DNA from 3 places in the Ruegeria jejuensis genome. Region 2 is predicted to be linked to each of the others. Evidence: riboswitches for the same ligand, from Rfam matches in the RefSeq annotation. Region 2 holds a riboswitch; each other region holds the start of a gene.
The links. Region 2 has a riboswitch for cobalamin ahead of AB1E34_RS15675 (energy-coupling factor ABC transporter permease). Riboswitches for the same ligand answer to the same signal wherever they lie in the genome.
Positions count from the first base shown of each region.

Region 1: linked by a shared signal. The riboswitch ahead of AB1E34_RS01850 (hypothetical protein) and the one ahead of AB1E34_RS15675 (energy-coupling factor ABC transporter permease) in region 2 are both predicted to bind cobalamin.
Region 3: linked by a shared signal. The riboswitch ahead of AB1E34_RS19295 (ABC transporter substrate-binding protein) and the one ahead of AB1E34_RS15675 (energy-coupling factor ABC transporter permease) in region 2 are both predicted to bind cobalamin.

Region 1 is NZ_JBGRUO010000001.1:310,659-317,819, forward strand. Features, by position in the region: gene AB1E34_RS01835 (DNA polymerase III subunit gamma/tau) at 1-387, opposite strand, end outside; gene AB1E34_RS01840 (protein-tyrosine phosphatase family protein) at 552-1,070, shown strand; gene AB1E34_RS01845 (ankyrin repeat domain-containing protein) at 1,198-2,733, shown strand; gene AB1E34_RS01850 (hypothetical protein) at 2,738-3,055, opposite strand; cobalamin riboswitch at 3,226-3,431, opposite strand; gene AB1E34_RS01855 (response regulator transcription factor) at 3,575-4,276, opposite strand; gene AB1E34_RS01860 (PAS-domain containing protein) at 4,273-6,141, opposite strand; gene AB1E34_RS01865 (AMP-binding protein) at 6,382-7,161, shown strand, end outside.
Region 2 is NZ_JBGRUO010000013.1:91,537-98,697, forward strand. Features, by position in the region: gene AB1E34_RS15660 (thiamine pyrophosphate-binding protein) at 1-1,126, opposite strand, end outside; gene AB1E34_RS15665 (DUF302 domain-containing protein) at 1,195-1,668, opposite strand; gene cobF (precorrin-6A synthase (deacetylating)) at 1,750-2,493, opposite strand; gene AB1E34_RS15675 (energy-coupling factor ABC transporter permease) at 2,553-3,230, opposite strand; cobalamin riboswitch at 3,279-3,467, opposite strand; gene cobA (uroporphyrinogen-III C-methyltransferase) at 3,504-4,223, opposite strand; gene AB1E34_RS15685 (cobyrinic acid a,c-diamide synthase CobB) at 4,220-5,551, opposite strand; gene cobM (precorrin-4 C(11)-methyltransferase) at 5,544-6,338, opposite strand; gene AB1E34_RS15695 (cobalamin biosynthesis protein) at 6,335-6,718, opposite strand; gene cbiE (precorrin-6y C5,15-methyltransferase (decarboxylating) subunit CbiE) at 6,700-7,161, opposite strand, start outside.
Region 3 is NZ_JBGRUO010000019.1:58,904-66,064, reverse strand. Features, by position in the region: gene AB1E34_RS19310 (ABC transporter substrate-binding protein) at 1-1,150, opposite strand, end outside; gene AB1E34_RS19305 (ABC transporter ATP-binding protein) at 1,164-1,949, opposite strand; gene AB1E34_RS19300 (ATP-binding cassette domain-containing protein) at 1,946-2,743, opposite strand; cobalamin riboswitch at 3,076-3,275, shown strand; gene AB1E34_RS19295 (ABC transporter substrate-binding protein) at 3,418-4,434, shown strand; gene AB1E34_RS19290 (FecCD family ABC transporter permease) at 4,431-5,483, shown strand; gene AB1E34_RS19285 (ABC transporter ATP-binding protein) at 5,480-6,247, shown strand; gene AB1E34_RS19280 (pseudoazurin) at 6,262-6,687, shown strand; gene AB1E34_RS19275 (glutathione S-transferase family protein) at 6,684-7,161, shown strand, end outside.

The DNA of each region.
Region 1 (7,161 bases), on a different contig from region 2:
CGCCGAGGCCGCACGGTAGCGCACGGAATCGATGATCTCGCGAATGTCGTTCACGCCGGTGCGGCTGGCAGCGTCCATCTCCATCACATCGACATGGCGGCCTTCCATGATCGCGACGCAATGCTCGCACTGGCCGCAAGGCTCGGTGGTCGGGGCGCCATTGCCATCTGGTCCGATGCAGTTCATGCCCTTGGCGATGATCCTGGCAGTGGTGGTCTTGCCGGTCCCGCGAATGCCGGTCATCACAAAGGCCTGCGCGATCCGGTCCGCCTCGAACGCGTTTTTCAGCGTGCGCACCATCGCATCCTGCCCGACCAGGTCGGCAAAGGTTTCCGGGCGGTATTTGCGGGCGAGAACCTGATAGGCGGGGCTGGGCGTGTCGGTCATGTCTGCTCTGGCGGATTCGTTCCTGACGCCGGAGCCTAGTGTGCCGCCCCCCCCGCGTCCACCTCGCGCGTGGTTTTAAAACCCTTGGGAAAGTTGGGGGCCGCCTTTACAAAGGGCACATTGGAATAGTGGTTTTGAAACGCGGCCGGGAGGGGGACCGCCTTATGTCGCATATGATTATTCACGCGCTGCAGGTTGGCGGTGGGACGCTGGCGTTGTCGCCTTTGCCCGGTCGGTCGGGGGATTATGAAAGCGATCTGGCACAGATTGCAGAGTGGAAACCGGGCCTCGTGATCTCGATGACCACCGAATTGGAGATGTTCGAGACCGGCGCATTGCAATTTGGTGCCGATATTCAAAGCCGCGCCAGCCGGTGGGCGCATCTGCCGGTGAGGGATTTCACCGCGCCGCCCTTTGCCATTCAACAGGCATGGCCCGATGTAAGCGCCGATGCCCGCCACGCGCTGAGCGGCGGCGGACGGGTTCTGGTGCATTGCCGAGGCGGCTGCGGTCGGTCCGGCATGGTGGCCTTGCGACTGATGATCGAATGCGGCGAGGCGCCCGAGGCCGCTCTGACCCGTCTGCGCGCCCTGCGTCCCTGTGCCGTGGAAACCGACGAACAGATGCAATGGGCTATGGCCGCACGTCCCCGAACTTGTCCTGCTCCGCGTCGCGCCATATGATACCGGTGCCGACTGGGCGGCAACCGGGTCCGCGGAAAGCTGTATCAGCCCCCTTCACCGACCAACGCGATATGCGGTTTTTTCTCTCCCCGATCAGCGGACCACCGGGGCTGTTTGAGGAAAACCCATGACCCATTCTCTTGACCACCGCCGCCGTCAGGCAAAGACGCTCAGAAAAGCCTTTGCAGCAGGGGATGCGCGCGCAATAGAGCGCGCTAATGCTGTTCTGGGACAGACGCCAACACTCCCCCATAGCGTGGCCTTGCACGTGATCGCCCGCGAGGCAGGGTATGAAAGCTGGCCCAAGATGAAGTTCAGCATCGAGACCGCAGACATGCAGCGAGAGGCGCGTGCTGAACAGCTCAAACTGGCGCTGTTTCAGGGGGCCGACTGGCGTGTGGCGCAATTGCTGACGCAAACGCCTGATCTGGCGGATGACGCCTTCGGCCTGCTTTGCGCGCTCTATCGGATTGATGCGGTCAGAGACTGGTTGAACCGAGATTCGAGCATCGTCCACCAAACCGTGCAAGGCCCCCGCAGACCGATCCTGCATCTGGCCTTTTCCAGACACATCCAATCCCACCCTGAGTTGGAACGCGACATGATCGCCGTGGCAAACGCGCTGCTTGCGGCGGGCGCGGACGTGAATGACGGCTACCCCTCGGAACCAGGCAGTCCACATCTGCTTTCGGCTCTATACGGGGCGATTGGCCATGCCGATAACATGGTCCTTGCCCAGTGGTTGCTGGATCACGGGGCCAATCCAAATGACGGGGAATCGCTCTATCACGCCACCGAACTGGGTCACCACAAAGGCCTGCAAATACTGCTGGCCGCCGGTGCCGACCCACGCGGAACCAACGCGTTGCTGCGCGCGCTGGACTTCAACGACCATGAGGCGGTGCGCCTGCTGCTGGACCATGGCGGGCAGGTCGAAGAGTTCAACGACGCGCCGGTTGGCGGAGAGGAACCCTGGGTCATGCCTGCCCTGCATCAGGCCGCGCGACGGATGTGTGACGGCCCGATGATAGAACTGCTGATGGCCGGTGGTGCCGATCCAAATAGGCTCTATAAAGGCTATTCTGCTTATGGGTTCGCGCGAGTTTATGGGAATGTACCGCTCGCCCGTGCGATTGAGGCTGCGGGCAACGTTCAGCGCCTCACCCCAGAAGAAGAATTGCTCGCGCAGGCGGCAGAGGGGCGGTTGCAGCCCGGCGCGCATCTGGACCCGACGAAGCTGCCTGAAGAATACCGCACCCTGATCCGCACCATTCTGCATCTGCCCGGTAAGCTGGAGCATGTGAAACGCCTTGTTGCGCTTGGGCTGAACCCTGAGGCACCGGATCGTGAAGGGCTCACCGCCTTGCAGGTCGCCGGATGGGAAGGGTTACCGGAGATGATGCACTATCTTTTGACGCTGTCCCCTGATCTGACCCATGTGAACGGTTATGGCGGCGGGCTAATCTCGACCATCCTGCACGGGGCTGAAAATAACCCGGAGCGCAAGCACCGGGACCACGCCGCCTGCGTGACGGCAGCGCTGGAAGCGGGCGCGCCACTGGGACGCAACCAGATCGAAGCCAGCAGCGATCCCGCACTGACTCAGATCATGGAAGACTGGGCCGCGTTACATCCCGATCAGGTCACAGTCACAGTGCCATAGCGGTTCACGCGGCGGCATGCGCCGGGTGCGCCTGCTCAATCTGGGGCAGGCGTACTTCGACCATGGCGCAGGGCGGCGTGATGCCCGGAGCGGGAAAACCTTGCCCCTCCGGGTCCATCATCGCATCCGCATAGAGGGCCATGACGTCCAGATCGGTGGTTTCCGCAACGCCCGCATACATCCGAATGCGCGCATGATTGGCCCGGTAGACAGCGCTGCAATCGTGCCCGCAATGGACAAGCTGCGCGTTGCCCTCGATCTCGAAATCCGCCGCCGTCACAGAACGGGTCGATGACATGGCGGTGGCCAGCCTGTCGACCATGCGCGCCAGTGCCGGACAGGGCTTTCCCGTTCTTAGACACTGCGTCGCCGCAAAAGTTTGGTTGTTCTTCGTCCAGATCACATCGCGCCCTCCGCGCTAGCGGAAAGGGGAGGTGGACGTCCGTGACCTTGTGCAGTCATCAGACCCGCACCGGACACCCCGCCCGCGTTCGAGTTTCAGTTCCGATGGCAGGTCTCCTGACTTGCGGGTCATCGCTTTGCCGTCCTTCCCGGCCGTTTGGCCAGTGGTCTTTCGGCATCGCTCTCCGCTTACAGTTGCGGGGGCAGTCGCGGATTTGGCCCATGCGAGGCCGCACCGCGTTCCCTTTTCATCCCAACCACAGATGTGGTGTGAGAACCATCACACAACCGCTAGCCCTTGCTACCTGAGTCTGTCAAGCGACTCTCGCAGCCACACAAGCTTCATGCGGCCATAGCCGCGCGCGACATTTTAAGCCGAACCTTTGCGTCGGCACGAACGCAGCCCTCAATAACGACTTTGTTGCCCGATTTGACCCTATTAGAGCCACTCGACATCGCCTAAAAAGATATATCCCGCGCCATAGATCGTCTTGATCAGCCGGGGATTCTTTGGGTCTTCACACAGCTTGGTGCGCAGCCGGGATATGCGCACATCCATAGCGCGGTCAAAGCTCTCACCCGCCGCACCGCCCAACGTCTCCTGCATCTGAGCGCGGCTGATCAGCCGTTTGGGGCTTTCCAGAAACAGCCGCAACACCTCGCCCTCGGCATGGGAAAACGGCGTTTCGCAGCCATCGCTGTCCTCCAGCAGATAACGGTCAAAATGCGCGGTCCAGCCGTTGAAATGCGCCGTCTCGCCTGCGGGCGCGGGCGTCTTCGGGCCACGCAGACGCGCGCGCACCCGTGCCACAACCTCGGCCGGATCGAAGGGTTTGGTGATGTAGTCATCCGCGCCCAGTTCCAACCCGGTAACCCGGTCCTGCACCTGTGCCCGGCCCGAGATGATGATGACCGCCGCACCCTGTTCCAGTGCCAGCCGATGGACCAATGCCAATCCATCAGTGTCGGGCAGCGACAGATCGACCAAGCACAGATCCGGCGTCACCCGTTTCAGCGAGGCTTCGAATTCGCGGGCGCGGGCAAAGCACTGGGTGCGAAACCCCGCCTCTTCCAGCGCCTCAGTCAGGATCTGGCGGATCGCGGGTTCATCATCGAGGATGGTCACCAATGCGTCGGTCACGTCCGGGCCTCTTTGTGGATCAGTGCCGACAATTGATCGGTTCCGAACGGTTTGCGCAAGACCGGCGCGCGCGCGATCGCGTCGCGGTAAAGCGGGTCGGAGGCAGGCAGCGAGGTCATCAGAATGCAGGGCAGATCGGTGGGTAGCCGCGTCATCAGATCCAACCCCGTCGCATCACCTTCAAGCCGGATATCGGACAGAACCACCGAAATGTCGCCGATATCAGCCGCCAGCGCGCAGGCCTCATCCGCCGAGGTCGCCTCAATCACCGAATGGCCCAGTTCGACCAGCATGTCACGGAACCCTGCGCGCAGGTCTTCGTTATCCTCGACCAGCAGGGCCAATCCGCCTTTCTTATCGGGGGCAAGGCGATAAGGCAGGCGTACCACAACGCTGGCGCCCGCCGGCGTGTTCGACAGTTGCAGATCGCCACCTGCAAGTTTGACTGTGTCATAAACCATCGGCAGGCCAAGTCCGGACCCCTCGCCGCCCTTGGTGGTAAAAAACGGGTTCAATGCCCTATTTAGAGCCTTTTCAGAGAAGCCGGGCCCGGTATCCGTGACCGCCAGTTCCAGCCAGGTTTGCCCGATGCAATGGGCACTGACAGTGATCTGGCCCGTGGCCCCGCAGGCATCGCGGGCGTTCAGAACGAGGTTGAGCAGCGCATCCTGCACCATGCCGGGATCGAGCATCAGGTGTAGGCCTCTGGTGTGATCCAGCACCGACAGCCCCACGCCGCGCGGCAGCGACGGCGTTGCCAGCAATTTGAGGTCCTGCAGGATGCCTCCCATATCCACCGCCTCGGGCCGTAACGTGCGGGTTCCGGTCATGTCGGCAAGCCTGTTCAGCAGCCGCCCACCCCGGCGAGCGGCGGTCTGGGTGGCCGCCACAAGCTCGGCGGCCTCAGGCGGCAGGCTCATCTTTTCCAGCTTGCCCTGCATCCCGAGGATGATGGTGAGCAGGTTCGAGAAATCATGCGCCAACCCGCTGGTCATCTGCGCGGCCAGCGCGCGCCGCCGTGACTGCTGCAGCGCGACGCGGGCCTGGGTTTCTTCGGTGATATCCATCGACAGAATAAAGACGCCACCGCTCTGATCAGAGGTAAAAGCGACCCTAATGCGGCGGGAATCGTGGTCTTCGGTAAACTCGAACACTGTATTCTCACCACCATAGGCGGCGGTCAGATAGGGCTCGATCCGCGCGTAGGCGGTGCGGCCAAGAGCGTCAGAGATATGCAGACCGAGGATGTCCGACGGACGCCCCGGCATCACCGCGCTCAGTCGCCGGTTCGAATAGGTGTAGTGGCCGTCTGCATCCACATGAGCGATATGTGCGGGCATCATCTCGGTCGTCAGGCGGGTGCGCGCCTCGATCTCGGTCAATTGCCGCTTGGTTTCTTCCAGCGCCTTGTTACTGGCGGCCAATTGCCTGTTGGTCGCGGACAGCTCTTCGGCATGAGCTATCAATTGATCCGAGAGTTCCTCGGACCGCGATTGCAGCAGTTCCTCCACCCGCTTGGTTCGGGTGATGTCAGTATAGACCGCCACCCAGCCGCCCTGCGGCAGCGGCGATCCCTCGATCGAGATCACCTGCCCGTTTGGCCGCTCGCGTTCCAGATAATGCGGCTCGAAGGCAAGCGCCTGATCGACGCGATCCTTGACCAGATCTTCAATGTCATGGGTTGTGCCATATTCGCCCTTCGCGGCAATGAACCGGATCGTGTCGGCAAAGCTCGCACCCGACGTAACCAGATCATCAGGCAGGTCGAACATTTCCTGAAAGCGCCGGTTCGACAGCACCAATCGCAACTCGCTGTCATAGATCGACAGCGCCTGTGCGATCAGGTTCAAGCCGGCTGTTGTCATGCGTTTCGCGCGCTGGTCGCTCTGGTCCAAGGGCCACCTCCCGGCCAAAGACCTAGCACCGGATCGCCCCGCGGCACAGGGGCATTTGGACGCTGAGATGCGCTGTTACAATTCGTAAGATTTGGGAAAACATCAGGAAAAAGTTGACCGCAAGATTTTGCGACGTTCCTAATAGGGGCAGAATCGCACCAAGCGATCTTTCCGGTCGATGCAAATGACCGGATTGGGAGGAGAAGAATTTTGGCTACCACGCAGTCGGGTGCCGAAGGGTTGCAATCCCTTCCGGCGCTGCTTGAACGCAATGCAACGGCTTTCGCGGATGCGCCGGCCTATCGCGAAAAGGAACTCGGCATCTGGCAATGCTGGAGCTGGGCCGAAACCCAAAAAGAAATCGAGGCTCTGGCGCTGGGCCTGATCAATCTGGGCGTGCGAGAGGGCGACTTCATCGCCATTATCGGGCGCAACCGTCCTTACCTGTACTGGTCGATGGTGGCTGCGCAATCTGTTGGCGCGGTTCCGGTGCCGCTCTATCAGGACGCGGTGGCTGAAGAGATGGCCTACGTGCTGAGCCATTGCGGCGCACGTTTTGTGATCGCCAGCGATCAGGAGCAGGCCGACAAGGTCATCGAGATCCAGGATCAGCTGCATCAGTTCGAACATCTGATCTATCTCGACGCGCGAGGGATGCGGAAGTATGACCACCACCAATTGCACCAGTTCAGCCATGTGCAGGATCAGGGACGTGCTGCCTATGACGAATGGATCACCGACCTGAACGAACGTCGGGGCAAGCTGACCTATGACAGCACCTGCGTGATGCTCTATACGTCGGGGACCACCGGCAAGCCCAAGGGCGTGGTGCTGTCGAACCGCAACGTGATCGAAAGCGCCAAGAACGTCTCGGAATTCGATGGGCTGACCAGCAAAGAGGACATCCTGTCATACCTGCCGATGGCCTGGGTCGGCGATTTCATCTTCTCCATCGGGCAGGCTTATTGGTGCGGTTTCTGCGTAAACTGC
Region 2 (7,161 bases):
TGTCCGGCAAGGTGGCGCAGGTCTCGGCAATCACAGCTGCCGGTCCCCATTCGTCATCGGCGGGGAAGGCCGCAGCCAGCGCGTGTCGGGCCGCATCGGGTTCATTCCCGGGCCATGTCGGGCGTGCCGGGATGCCCTTGGCAAGGACCTCCAGCGTGGCGGCGGTGTCGGCTACGAGGTTCACCCCGGCCTGATGCATATAGTGATCGTTGGGCACCGCCGCGATATCAATGACATTCTGCGTGGCCGGGTCCCAGATCTCGCGCCAGCCGGGGCGCATCTCGATCGGGTCATAGCCGATGCAAAGCACCAGATCCGCACCTTGCACCAAGGGCACAAGATGGCTGTCGGCCAGCGGCGACAGGCCCGCGCCGCCCAGGCAAAGCGGATGGTCTTCGGGGATCACGCCCTTGGCCTTGTAGCTGGTCACGAAGGGAATGCCGAAATGTTCCAGAAAGGCACGGGTCACGCAGGCAGACCCGTCATAAAGCACATCCAGCCCGATGATCGCGATGGGCCGCTCGCTGCTCGTCAGCCATTTGCGCGCCTGTTCCACCTCGGTGCCGCAGGGAGCAACCGGGGCTGCGGGCGCAAGGCGGCGCAGGCGCGAGGGGGTGACCTGCGCATCAGCGACCGAGATCGGCACGTCGATATGGACCGGGCCGCAGCGCTGTTGCATTGCCAGCGACACCGCCTTGTCGGCCACGGTATCGGCGCCTTTGGCGGTCATCCGGAACGTGCCCTTGGTGATCGGGCGGAACACCTCCTGGTGGTCCATCACCTGATGAGTGTAGGTCAGCGCCTCATCGGCATCGACGCAGCCGGTCAGCACGATCATCGGCACCCGGTCCTGCTGCGCGTTGGCGACCACGTTGATCCCATTCATCGCGCCTGGCCCCAGTGTGGCAAGCAGGATGGCAGGCGCGCCGTCTCGGTGATGTACCGCCTCGCCCATGAAGCCCGCCGCATTCTCGTGCTTGGCCAGATGGAAGGTGATCCCGGCCTTTTCCAGCGCATCGACCAGCGTCAGCACTTCGCCCCCCGGCATCCCAAACGCGTGGCGGCATCCCGCCTCGTAAAGCCTGCGGGCCAGAAGGTCAGCGGCGCGAATGGTCTGGTTCTGCATCGAGGGGTCTCCGAACAAACTTTGAGCGGAGATTGCGCGTTGCGCGCCCGGAGGCAAGTGGAATCACGTCACTGTGACGTCGCAGCAGACTTGGCGATGGTGTCAAAGCGGCCATCCAGCTCTTGTCCGATGGCCTGCAATTCGCTGCCACCCTCTGCATAGGGAGCAAAGACAAAGGACGGTGTTTTGTAGGACAGCGTGGCCGTCCCGTCCGCATTTTCGGTCACATAGAGCCGGATCGGCGCTTCGATCATCGCCGCGGTCGAGGTGTTCAGGACGCGCACCGCAAAATCGTTATTGAAGACCCCAATGACGCGATTTCCGGGTATGGTGATGCCGCGCGACGCTGCCGCCTTGGTTGGCCCGGCCTGGGTCACGACGATCAGCCCGTTCTCTTTCACCGCAGCTTTTACATCATCGACAAGCTGGTCGTAGGATTTGCCGGTCGGCAGCACCGCCCATCCCTCGCGCGCAGCCATATCTTTTGCATGAGCTATGGTGGCTGCCCCCAGCGCGACAACAAGACAAGCGATTCTGAGCATGGCATTCTCCCGATCTGTCTCGCCTTGATGCCATGTTACGGGGGCGGGCGGAATCACAATTCCGTGGATCGGACCTCCGGCTCAGCCCGTGCGCTTGCGCAGCAGATAGATATCCATGATCCAGCTATGCTCGGCGCGGGCTGCGGCGCGGGTGTCGATGATCTGCCGGGACACCTCATGCAGCGGGCCATGGATCAGAATCTGTTCCTGCATCCCGACAAACGCGCCCCACCAGATGTCATAGCGGTCGGGATCGAGTGATTGAAACGAGCATTCACCGTCCAGCATGACGGCGACAGAGGTGACCGGATCGGGCCAACCCTCGTCGCGGATGCGGCGTCCGGTTGTGACGATATAGGGCGCGCCCAACTCGTTGATCGGGATTGCGTGGGCGGCGGTCAGCGCCTGAATGGCGGTGATGCCGGGAATGACCCGGATTGCCGGTTTCGGGTCCAGCCGATCCGCGATGCGCAGCGAACTGTCATAGAGCGAGGGATCCCCCCAGATCAGCAGAGCGACGCGCTTTGCGTCCTTGTGGCGCGCGATGGCCTCCTGCCAGCGCCGCGCGATGGCGTCATGCCATTCCTCGACCCCTTGCAGATAACCGTCATCCGCCCGACGTTTGGGGATGTCGAAATGGGCCAGCGGCGGCGGTGTGGCGCTTAGATCATTGATGATCTGCTCGCGCAGCCCAGCCAGATCCTCTTTGCCGCTTCCTTTGCGCGGGATCAGGATCAGATCCGCGTCACAGATCGCGCGCGCGCCCTCGCGGGTCACGTGATCCGGGTTGCCAGTGCCGATGCCGATCAGGAAAAGCTCTTGCATAACAGACAATGGCTCCGGCCTGTGTCGAGCCGGAGCCATCCTTTGCAGATTAGATTGGATCAGGCCGCGTGATAGAGGCGCGGGGTCACCAGGCCGGAACCCTTCATACCCTTCAGCGACTTGGCACCGGCCAGAACCGCAAGGTCAAAGACCGGCTCGATCAGCACGACCAGCATATAGGCCAGACCAAAGCTGCCAACGGCGGCCATGTTCTCGGCGCCGAATCCCTGACCGTAGAAGGCCCAGAAGGCGACCCAGGCGATCACGCCGCCCTGATAGGCTGCCGAGAGCTTCAGAACATCCGTGTAGCCCAGATCGACATAGGCGACGTTCTTCGGCAGCGCGCGCTTGGCCAGCGCATGGATACCAAAGAGCGGCACCAGCAATGTGGTAATGTTCACGAAATACATCGGCACGTCGCTAGGCGCGAAGAGCAGGCCCTGAATGGCCAGGCCAGCGGCCAGACCAACCGCAGCGGGCGCGACGCCCAGAATCAGCAGCAATGTGGTGCCCAGAATGAAGTGGACCTCAGAGATACCGACCGGGAAATGCGGCAGCACCTCGAAGAAGATAAAGACGCTCAGCGTGGCGGCGATGGAGCGCGCAATGAACGAGGTCGCGGCGCGTTCTTTCAGATCGTCTGCGATCAGTTTCAGAGAATACCCAGCGGCAGCGGCTGCTGTACCGTAGGCGAAAATCATTTTTGCGCCATGCACGACGCCCGGTTCGATATGCATTTACTGTCTCCTTCCCGCCATCCCCGGCGGATACGCGTGCCGGTTGTCCGGCTGTTTCCAATCACGGCAGGTTTCCTGACTCACGGATCGTCACAAGCGAGGGCCTTCCCGGCGATATGCCAGTGGCGATTGCCACGCTTGCTTCCCGATTACAGTTGCGGGGGCAGTCGGGGATTTGCACCCCATTCCCTTTTCCCCGGGCCTTGCGGCCCGAGCACCGTAACCGCACTCTTGTCTTGCCAGCCCCAATTGCGTCAACCCCAAAAGCGGCATTCATTCGTCGGCGAGCGGCCCATAAAGGATTAACGCTGGCGCGGTGCCGATTTCAGCGGCGAGTTTTTCCGATAACGCCCCCATCGTCGTCCGATGCAGCGCCTGATCCGGGGTCGAGACGGATTCAGCCAGCAATGCAGGCGTGTCCAGTGGCAGGCCGTTCGCGTGCAGCGCTTCGACCAGTAGCGGAAAGGTACGCTTGCCCATGAAAATCACCGTGGTGGCCATCGGGTCGGCCAGTGCGGATAGATTCAGATCTTCGGGCAGCTTGCCGCTCACATCATGGCCGGTGACGAATTGGACCCGCCGGGCGGTCAAACGCCGGGTCAACGGGATGCCCGCCGCTGCCGCTGCCGCGCAGGCGGATGGAATGCCGGGGATGATTTCGTATCCGATCCCGGCCTCGCGCAGGGCCACCAGCTCTTCCTCCAAGCGTCCGAACATGCCGCCATCGCCGGATTTCAGTCGCACGACGCGGGCGCCGGTCTGCGCATACTCCACCAGCAGGCGGCTCACATGGTCCTGTTTGGGCGAGGGGCGACCGGCCCGCTTGCCCACCCCCACCAGATCGGCCTCCTCGCGCGCATGGCTCAGGATCGGGCCGCTGCTTAGGTCGTCGAACAGAACCGCGTCGGCCTGTTGCAGCCGGTCCACCGCCTTGAGGGTCAGCAGCTCGGGGTCACCGGGGCCGGAACCGACAAAAGACACAAACCCGCTCATGAGCGCGCCTCGGCGATCAGGTGAAAGAATGTGCCCGTCACATTGCCGCGCAGCGACCCGGTTTGCGGGCCTTCCACACCTTCGGCATCGACCACGCGGGCCAGCGGCGCATCGGGCTGTTCGACAATCGAGGAATAGTGGAACTCATGCCCGCGTAAGACGGCTCCGGCTTCAAAACCGGGCATTGGCGCGGTCAGAGTGGCCTTGCGGTAGCCAAGATTGAACTTGCGCTTCTCATAAGAGGTCACCAGCCCGAGCAACCCCGCCATCTCGTGTCGGTTGCCCTCCTTGTCGATCAGCGCCTCACCCAATGCCATGTAGCCCCCGCACTCGCCGTGTACCGGTTTGGTTTCGGCATGTCTGCGCAGGCCGGTCAGATAGATCTGCGCCCCCGCAAGCCTGCCCGCATGCAGTTCCGGGTAGCCGCCGGGCAACCAGACCAGATCGGCATCTGTTGCCGGGGCCTCGTCACCCAACGGCGAGAATGGCAGAATCTCCGCCCCTGCCGCACGCCATCCTTCCAGCAGATGCGGGTAGGTGAAGGAAAACGCAGCATCGCGGGCCAAGGCGATCCGTTGCGCCGGAGGACGCGGCAGCGCGGCTGACGATGGCCCCTTGGGGCTTGAGGAAGACGCGGCCCCCTTGATCGCCTCCAGATCGACATGTTCGCGCAAAAACGCCGCATAGCCCGCGATGGCGCTTTCCAGGTCGGGATGCTCCACTGCCTGGATCAGACCCAGATGCCGTTCGGGCAGCGTCAGGTCGCCCCGGCGCGGCAGCACGCCCAGAACCGGCAGGCCCGCGCGCTCCATGCCCAGCCGCGTCAGACGTTCGTGGCGCGGGCTGGCGCAGCGGTTCAGGATCACACCGGCAAAGGGCAGGTCCGGGTTATACATCCGAAATCCCAGCGCCGTGGCCGCCGCCGATTGCGCCTGACCGCCCACATCCAGCACCAGCACAACCGGCCAGCCCATACGCAACGCGGTCTCGGCGCTGGTGCCGTGGCCGGTCTCTCCGGGCTTTGCCACCCCGTCGAACAACCCCATGGAGCCTTCGGCCACCACTATGTCGGCCCCCGCCACCTGCGCCGCGATGCCGCCCAGCAGCGTCTCGTCCATTGCCCATGTATCGAGGTTTAAAGACGCGCGTTTCGCCGCCGCCAGATGAAAGGCCGGGTCGATATAATCCGGCCCGCTCTTGAACGGCTGCACTGCCAGACCGTCTTCGGCCAGCGCCCTGAGCAGTCCCAGCATCACCGTGGTCTTGCCGGTCCCCGATGAGGGCGCCGAGATCAGCAGGCCGGGAGGGTTTGTCATCGCCTCAGTCATCCCCGTGGCTCCAGCTGGACCACGGGCTTTCGGCGCTTTGCGGTCGGTAGCGGCGGTCATAGGTCTTGGAGTAAAGGCAGCTTTCGTCAAAGCCTTCGCCTGCCAAAGCCGGGCCGACCAGAATGAGCGCGGTGCGTGAGATACTGTCGTCCAGCGCCGCCTTGAGGGTACCCAGCGTGGCGCGGATGATCCGCTCATCGGGCCAGCTAGCGCGGTAGACCACCGCCACCGGGCAATCCGCGCCATAAGCGGGGGTCAGATCCGCTATCACCGTGTCGAGATTGCCGATCGACAGGTGAATGGCCAGCGTCGCCCCGGTGCGGGCGAAGTTTTCCAGCGTCTCGCCCTCGGGCATGGACGAGGCGCGCCCCGGCGTGCGGGTCAGCACCACCGATTGCGCCAGGCCGGGCAGCGTCAGCTCGGTTCCCAAAGCAGCGGCGGCGGCAGCAAAGGATGGTACACCGGGAGTGACGCTGACGGGAATGCCCATCTCTTTCAGCCGCCTGATCTGTTCACCCATGGCAGACCAGACCGACAAGTCCCCGGAATGCAATCGCGCCACATCCTTGCCCTCGGCATGGGCGGTGGCGATCTCGCCCATGATCTGATCCAGATCCATCGGCGCGGTGTTGATGATCTTTGCGCCCTCGGGGCAATGGCCCAGAATCTCTTCCGGCACCAGTGAACCGGCATAAAGGCAGACCGGGCAGGCGGCGATGATATCGCGCCCGCGCAGGGTCAGCAGGTCTGCGGCGCCCGGTCCGGCGCCGATGAAATGAACGGTCATGTCTGTCCTCCGATGGCGACCGCGCAGGTGGCGAGGCGGTCGGTCGAGATATATCTGGGGGCGATCAGGCGCGCATCCGGCCCGGCAGCGGCAAGTGCTGCGGCCTCGGCCACGCTGCCGGTGCCGCGTTCGGTCGCGCTGCGTTGGGACTGGGTGAGTGTTCTGGCCGCGCTCAAGACGGCGGCCTCAACGCGCAGAACGGGTACATGCAATTCCGCGGCCAAAGTTCTCAGGGCAGGGTGCGCCGCCTTGTCGTCGGCCGTGGCCAGCGCGGTGACAAAGTGATCTCGCGCTGCGCGTCGATAGACATCATGCAGGCTTTCCGCTGTCGCGACAGAGGCAAATCCGAACCCGGCCACGATCATAGTGTCACACTCCATTGCACCACCGGATAGGCTGCTTTCCAGCCCCGGCGCGGCCCGAGGGGACCTGCCTGCGCCAATTCGATCCGCAGCAGGTCGCCGCCCAGCTTTTCGTGCCAAAGGGCCAGCAGCGCCTCGCTTTCCAGCGTCACCGCATTGGCGACCAGCCGTGTGCCGCTTGGCAGATAGGCTTTGAGCCATTCCAGCAAGGCCTTGCTCAGCCCACCGCCGATAAAGACGATATCGGGCATGGGTAATCCGGCCAGCGCCCCTGGCGCTTCGCCCTGCACCACATTCAACCGGTCGACCCCCAGAGCGTCAGCGTTGCGGCGGATGCGCTCTGCTCTCTCCGCGCGGGGCTCGATCGTGGTTGCGGTCAGGCTGTCATGGCTCAGCAGCCATTCGATCCCGATCGACCCACTGCCGCCGCCGATATCCCACAGATGTTCCCCCGGTTTCGG
Region 3 (7,161 bases), on a different contig from region 2:
TGGCACGTGACAGAATAATGAGGTCGAAATTACCAGCCAGCATGTCGGCCTCGATATTGGCGTATTCGCGGACATCCTGAGTGACGTCGAAACCCGCCTCGCCCAGCATTTGGGCGACCAGTACGGCGACTTCGGGCAATTCGGCCCGGTCAGTATAGGTGCCAAGCGTGATCTTGGTGCCTTCAGGGGCCTTGGCTTGGACGTGATCGATCGGCGTTCGCAAGGGGTTCGCCCAGGGTAGCGCCGGGCCGAACAGACCGCGCGCGACGTCGGCCCGCCCTTCATAAACGGTCCGGACGATAGCGTCGCGGTCAATCGCATCACGTACCGCGCTGCGCAGGGCGGGATCGGTCAGCGGGCCCTTCTTGGAGTTCACGTAGAGCGTATTGGTGCGCGGCATCGGGACTTCGTGAATCAGAGCCGGGTCGATCAGCGCAGCCTGGCTGACCGGAACGGTTTCGACCACCTGCGCGGTACCGGTGCGCAACGCGGCCCCTCGCGCGGTGCCATCGCCTACATAGTCGGCATCGATGCCCGCTAGCTTGGCACGCTCACCCCAATAGTCGTCGAACCGATCCAGATGCGCGCTCGTCACGCCGTTGATTTCCGTCAGAACAAACGGGCCGGTCCCTGCTCCGGTCGGTGTCACGACACCTTTTTCGCCATAGGCTTTTTCAGCCAGAATCGCGAGCTGCGGGCTGGAGAGACGATTGGGTACCAAAGGATCGACGGCCTCGGTGCGAACGATCACGGCATTGCCATCGACCTCAACCGCCATCTCGACCCCATCAAGAATGCGCGGCTTGGGCGCGGCCTGCGTTGCCGCCAACAACGCGGCTGCGACCTGCTCCGGGGTCAGATCGGTGCCATCGTGAAACTTGACGCCGGACCTGATCACAAACCGCCACGTATGATCGTCAATTCGGCTCCATTCGGTTGCCAGCAAGGGCTGCGGTTCACCGTCGGCGTTCAGGCGGATCAGTGTTTCCGCAGTGGACCAGCGGGACAACTTGAAGGCGTCGTCGGATAACGGGCTCAACCCCGAGCGCGGCGGTTGCAGCATTGCGACACCGATGCGCGGGTCTTCGGCATGCGCAGCGCCTGCGAGGCTCAGGCCGACGAGCGCGGCGCTTAGAAGGGTAGATTTCATTGGGGGTCCTTTCTTATGCCGCGGCGATCATCGGCGGTGCGGCGTTTAACAATTCTTGCGTATGCGGGTGGTGCGGGTCGCGCAGCAGGTCGCGGGTGGGTCGATCTTCGACTATGCGGCCCTCTTGCATGACCAGTATCCGCTGGCACAGTTCAGCCAAAATGGAGATGTCATGTGACACCATAAGGAAGCCTGTGCCTTGATCTGTGGAAAGGTCTTTCAGCACGCGCGCCACCTGGGCGCGGATGGTCATATCCAGCCCACTGACCGGCTCGTCCGCCAGCAGGAATACAGGGCGCATCGCAATGGCACGGGCAATCGCTACGCGTTGCGCCTGCCCGCCAGACAACTCGCCCGGTCGGCGCGAAAGGAAACGGTGATCCAGGCCAATGCTGGCGAGCGCCTGTTTTGCGAGTTGTTCGGGGTTCCGGTCGATATGCAGGCGCAGCAACGGTTCGGTCACGAGTTGTAAGACCGTCATGCGCGGCTCCAGCGATCCCGCCGGATCCTGCGGAATATACTGCACCATGCGCCGATACCAGCGCAGCGACGCGACTGAACCTGGCAGGACGGCGCGCCCGTCACAAAAGATCTGCCCGGCCTGCGGGGCTTCAAGCGCAAGAAGGCATCGCAGCAGGCTGGACTTTCCAGAGCCGGACACGCCAACCAGACCGACTCGGTCGCCTGCGTCGAGATCGAAGGAGACTTCGTGCAGCGCGGGCGCCGGCGGTGTCTTACGCCAAAACCCGCGCGGCGCCGGATACGCAAGCGACAGGTTACCTATCGACAGGAAGGTCATCCGTACAACCTCTCGCAGGCGATGCCGCAGTTTCTGGCTGAGGCGATCAACTCACGCGTATGCGCGTGCTGAGGATCGGTCACGAGCCGTTGCATCGGTGCGTCCTCGACGATGCGCCCTGCCTCGATGACAAGGGCGCGGTCACATAGATGCGCGGCTGCGTGAAGGTCATGGGTAATCAGCAACAGGCCCGGCCCGCCGGGGGCTTGGGTGACGTCGCGCAAAAGCCTCAGGATCTGAGCCTGCGTCACCACATCCAGCGCCGAGGTGGGTTCGTCCCCGATGATTGTCTGAGCCTTGCAGGCGACGGCCATCGCAATACAAACCCGCTGTCGCTGACCGCCCGACAATTCGGGAGAACACCGCCGCGCGATCTGCTCAGGCTCGGGCATGCCGACCCGCGCCAGAAGGTCGATGCTTGCTCGGCGCGCGTCCGCGGCACCCAAACCTGATTTTCGCAGCGGTTGTTCAAGCTGATAACCGATGGTTGTCAACGGGTTGAGCGCCGCCTGCGTATCCTGCATCACCATCGCCGGCCGTGCTGATGCGGGCCGCGAGAGGGCCGGCGTGCGGGTGACATCAACACCGCCAACGTCGATCCGCCCGGTGATCTCGGCCTGCGGCGGAAGCAGGCCCAGAGCGGCCCGTGCCGTCATGGACTTGCCGGATCCGGATTGGCCCAGCAGGGCAACCCGCTGACCCGGTTCAAGCACAAGATCGATACCGTTCAGGATCGATTGCCCATTCAGAGAAACCGTTAATCGGTCAATGGACAGGCAAGGGGAAAGCGCCACGATTTCACACAGAATCTGGTTCAGATTTACCTGTGATAGTATAACGTATCAGCAAGCTCAAGTGGCAGAATCGCTGGTAATTGACCCTCTGATGCGATCTTGGGTTTGATGTATCTTGTGCTTATTGGCGCTGCCCGGGCCGTAAGACCTAAGCCGACAAGAAGCGGTTTAGGCCTTGCCAAGTTGCATAGCTGACGATCCGCCGATACTTGTCGCTCAACAAGGGCCCAAAAGCTTCGTTGCGGCGTGCCAAAAGGGGCAGCGTTGCGCTAGCAGAATTGACGACTGACCATCTTTGGATGATTTCGAATCTTGACGATACAGCCCTGAGATGTCATGCGCGGTTTGTCGGTGTCCATTCGGACCTAACAGGGAATTCGCCATATGGGTCAGACCCATATGAACCGAAACTGCCCCCGCAACTGTAGGCGGTGAGCCAGCTCTGAACATACCACTGGGCCAAACGGTCTGGGAAGGTCAGGGCCAGCTAAGATCCGTCAGTCAGGAGACCTGCCGACGTAAACCTGAACCACCGGGCGGGGTTGCTCGGGAAAGGATCGTGATGCGACTGACACCTTTGTGCCGTGCATGGATTAGTGCACTTGCCTGCCCGGTTGCTGGCCTTTTTCTTTCTGTTTTCAAACCCCGGCATCGGATTTACCGGAGCCAAGACAATGACATCCAAATTCATCACCCTGACCGCGCTGGCCGCTGTGCTGAGCGCACCGGCCTTTGCGGATAAGACCAGCTATCCGCTGACCATTGAGAATTGCGGCCACACGCTGACCTTCGACAAGGCACCCGACAGCACCGTGACCATCGGGCAGTCCACGACCGAAATCCTGTATCTGCTGGGCCAGCAGGACAAACTCTCGGGCACCTCGGTCTGGTTCAACCCGGTCCTGCCCGAGTTCAAAGAGATCAACGACAAGATCGAACGTCTGGCCGATAATGATCCCAGCTTTGAAAGCGTCGTTGGCAAGAAACCCCAACTGGTCACAGTCATGTATGAATGGCATGTGGGAGCCGAAGGGATCGTCGCCACGCGCGAGATGTTTCACGATGTGAACGTGCCCACCTATGTGATGCCCACCGATTGCGCGGCCAAGGATAACTCGGTTGGGGTCGATGGCACACGGTCGGAACTGTTCTCGACCCAGCAATTGTACACCAGCATCGAACAGCTTGCCGAAATCTATGATGCTCAGGATGCGGGTGCCGCGCTGGTAGACGATCTGAAAACCCGCGAGGAACAGGCCATCGCCAAGGCCGCAGGCCTGAACCTGCCAGAGGGGTCCTCGGCGCTGTTCTGGTTCTCGTCGGCGGATATGGAGTCAGACCCTTATGTCGCCGGTCAGCAGGGCGTTCCTGCTTACATGATGGACAAGCTGGGTGTCGATAATGTGGTTACCTCGGGCGAGGAATGGCCGCTTGTGGGCTGGGAAACCATCGCCAAGGCTGATCCGACCTTCATTGTGATTGCCGAAATGGACCGCCGCCGTTTCCCGGCGGACGACGTCGAGAAAAAGCGCGCATTCCTTATGAGCGACCCGGTCGCCAAGGAAATGACCGCCGTCAAGGAAGGCCGGATCATCACCATCGACGCCCATGCCATGAGCCCGACCGTCCGCGCCATCTATGCATTGGAGCAGATCGCGGATGAACTGCCTGCTTTTGGTCTGACCCAATGACGGCAATTGATCGGCCACTTGCGCGCCGGTCGCTGTGGCACTGGGGGCTGGTCGTGCCCCCGGTGCTTCTGGCCGCGCTGTTGTTCGGGGCCGCTTTGGGGGAAACCAGTATTCCACCCGGCGTGGTACTGAAGGTGCTGGCCAACAAACTGTTTGATGCGGGCTATCCCGTCGACAAGATCGACGAGGGCATCATCTGGAATTACCGCATGTCGCGCGCGGTTGTGGCCGCCTGCTGCGGCGCGGGGCTGGCCCTGTCCGGCGTGATCTTGCAGGCGCTGCTGCGCAATGCGCTGGCCGATCCCTATCTTCTGGGCATCTCGGCGGGGGCCTCAACCGGAGCCGTCGCCGTCACCGTGCTGGGGCTGGGCGGCGGGCTGATCTCGCTGTCTGCAGGCGCGTTCATGGGTTCCCTGCTGGCCTTCGCTTTTGTCGCGCTGCTCGCCCATGCTGCGGGCGGCGGTGTCGGCCTGCGCGCGGCGGGGGTCATCGTTTTGGCCGGGATCGCCGGGTCGCAAATGTTCAACGCATTGACCGCCTTTCTGATCACCAAATCCGCCAATGCGGAACAGGCCCGCGCCATCATGTTCTGGTTGCTGGGCAATATGTCCGGTGTGCGCTGGCCTGACGTTGCCAGCGCGCTGCCCGCTGCAATGTTTGGCATCGTGGCCTGCCTGTGGAACACCCGCGCTCTGGATGCGTTCACCTTTGGTGCAGACAGCGCCGCCTCGCTGGGTATCGCTGTGAAGCGCGTGCAACTGACCCTGATCGGTATCGCCGCGCTGGTAACCGCCGCCATGGTTTCAGTTGTCGGGGCCATCGGCTTTGTCGGCCTTGTGATCCCGCACGCCATGCGCTTTGTGGTCGGCCACCGGCATGGCCGGTTGGTGCCCGCCTCGGCGCTCGCCGGAGCCGTCTTCCTTATCTTCGCGGATGTCATCTCACGCATGATCATCCCCGGACAGGTTTTGCCTATCGGGGTCGTCACCGCCCTGGTCGGCGCGCCCGTGTTTGCCCTGATCCTGATCGGCGGGAGAACGTCGCCATGATCCTGTCGTGCCAAAACCTCGGCTGGGAGACGCGCGGGAAACCCATCGTCAGCGATATTTCCTTGACCGTGAACGAAGGCGAAAAGCTGGGGCTGATCGGGCCAAACGGGTCGGGCAAATCCACTTTGCTGCGTATGCTTGCGGGCATCCGCACGCCCTCCAGAGGTTCCGTGCATCTGGGTGGCCAGAGCATGGCCGGGATGCGCCAGCGCGAGATCGCGCAAAGATTGGCGCTGGTTGAGCAACATGCCGACACTGCCGACCGCATCACCGTACGCGATGCGGTCGAATTGGGCCGCACCCCCTGGCTGTCGGCGTTGCGGGGCTGGGGCGCTCAGGATGATGCGATTGTTGCGCAGGCGCTGGCCGATGTGGACCTGTCGGGCTTTGGGCACCGACACTGGCACACGCTGTCCGGCGGCGAACGGCAGCGGGTTCATATCGCCCGCGCGCTGGCGCAGCAGCCGCAAATCCTGCTGCTGGACGAGCCGACCAACCATCTGGATATCCGACACCAACTGGCGATCCTGCACATGGTTGCGCGCCTGCCCGTAACCGCCGTGATTGCGCTGCATGATCTGAACCAGGCGATGCTCTGCGACCGGATTTGCATTCTTGAGAATGGCCGCCTCAAGGCCAGCGGAACCCCGAAAGAAATTCTGTCAGAGGGGATGCTGCGCGAGGTGTTCGGCGTCTGCGCCCACTTCCTCACCGACCCGGCGGATCAATCGCAGGTCATCCGTTTCCACACAGCCATGTCATAGCCAAAGGACCCAACATGCGTTTACTCGTTGCCCTCATTGTTTCTATCTTACCGTCCGTTGCGCTGGCAGAGCTGCATGAGGTTGAGATGCTGAACCGCGATGAGACCGGCTCGATGGTCTATGCCCCGAGCTATCTGAAGATCGCGCCCGGCGACACGGTGAAATTCCTCGCCACACGACCGGGCCACAACGCTGCCAGCATCGATGGTATGGTGCCCGGTGGCGCCGAGCCCTTCAAAGGCAAGATCAATGAAGAGATCGAGGTCACCTTTACGGTTCCCGGCATCTACGGCATCAAATGCACGCCGCATTACGCGATGGGCATGGTCATGCTGATCCAGGTCGGAGATGGGCCAGCGACCCCGGATACCCTGCCCGACGACCTACCGAAGCGCGCGAAGGACCGTCTTCTGAGCTATATCTCGGCGCAGCCGCAATGAAACCTTACCGATTGATCAACCGCCTTGGCTCGGGTGGCTTTGTTGTTGAGGCTGCTCTGACACTGGCCGACATACCGTTCGAACTCGATCTGATCGCATCCGACCCGTCCTCGCCATTGCCCGATCAGTTCCGCGATCTCAATCCATGGGGGCAAGTGCCCGTCCTGACCACGCCCGAGGGCGCGGTTCTGACCGAATGCGCCGCCATCCTGTTTTATCTCGCCGAGAGGCACAGATCGCTTCGGTACGGGCCAAACCTGTTTGTCGAAGATGTTTCCCGCTTCTATCGCTGGACCAGCTTTCTGGCGACCAATGTCTATGAAGGTATCCTGCGAAAAAGCTACCCTGACAGATACGCGATTGACCCCTCTATTCCGCAAGAGCAGCTACGCAACGCCATAAGGACCGCCGCCAGGGCCCGCACGCACCGGGCTTTGCATCTTATCGAAAACGAACTCGCGGATAGCGCCTTTC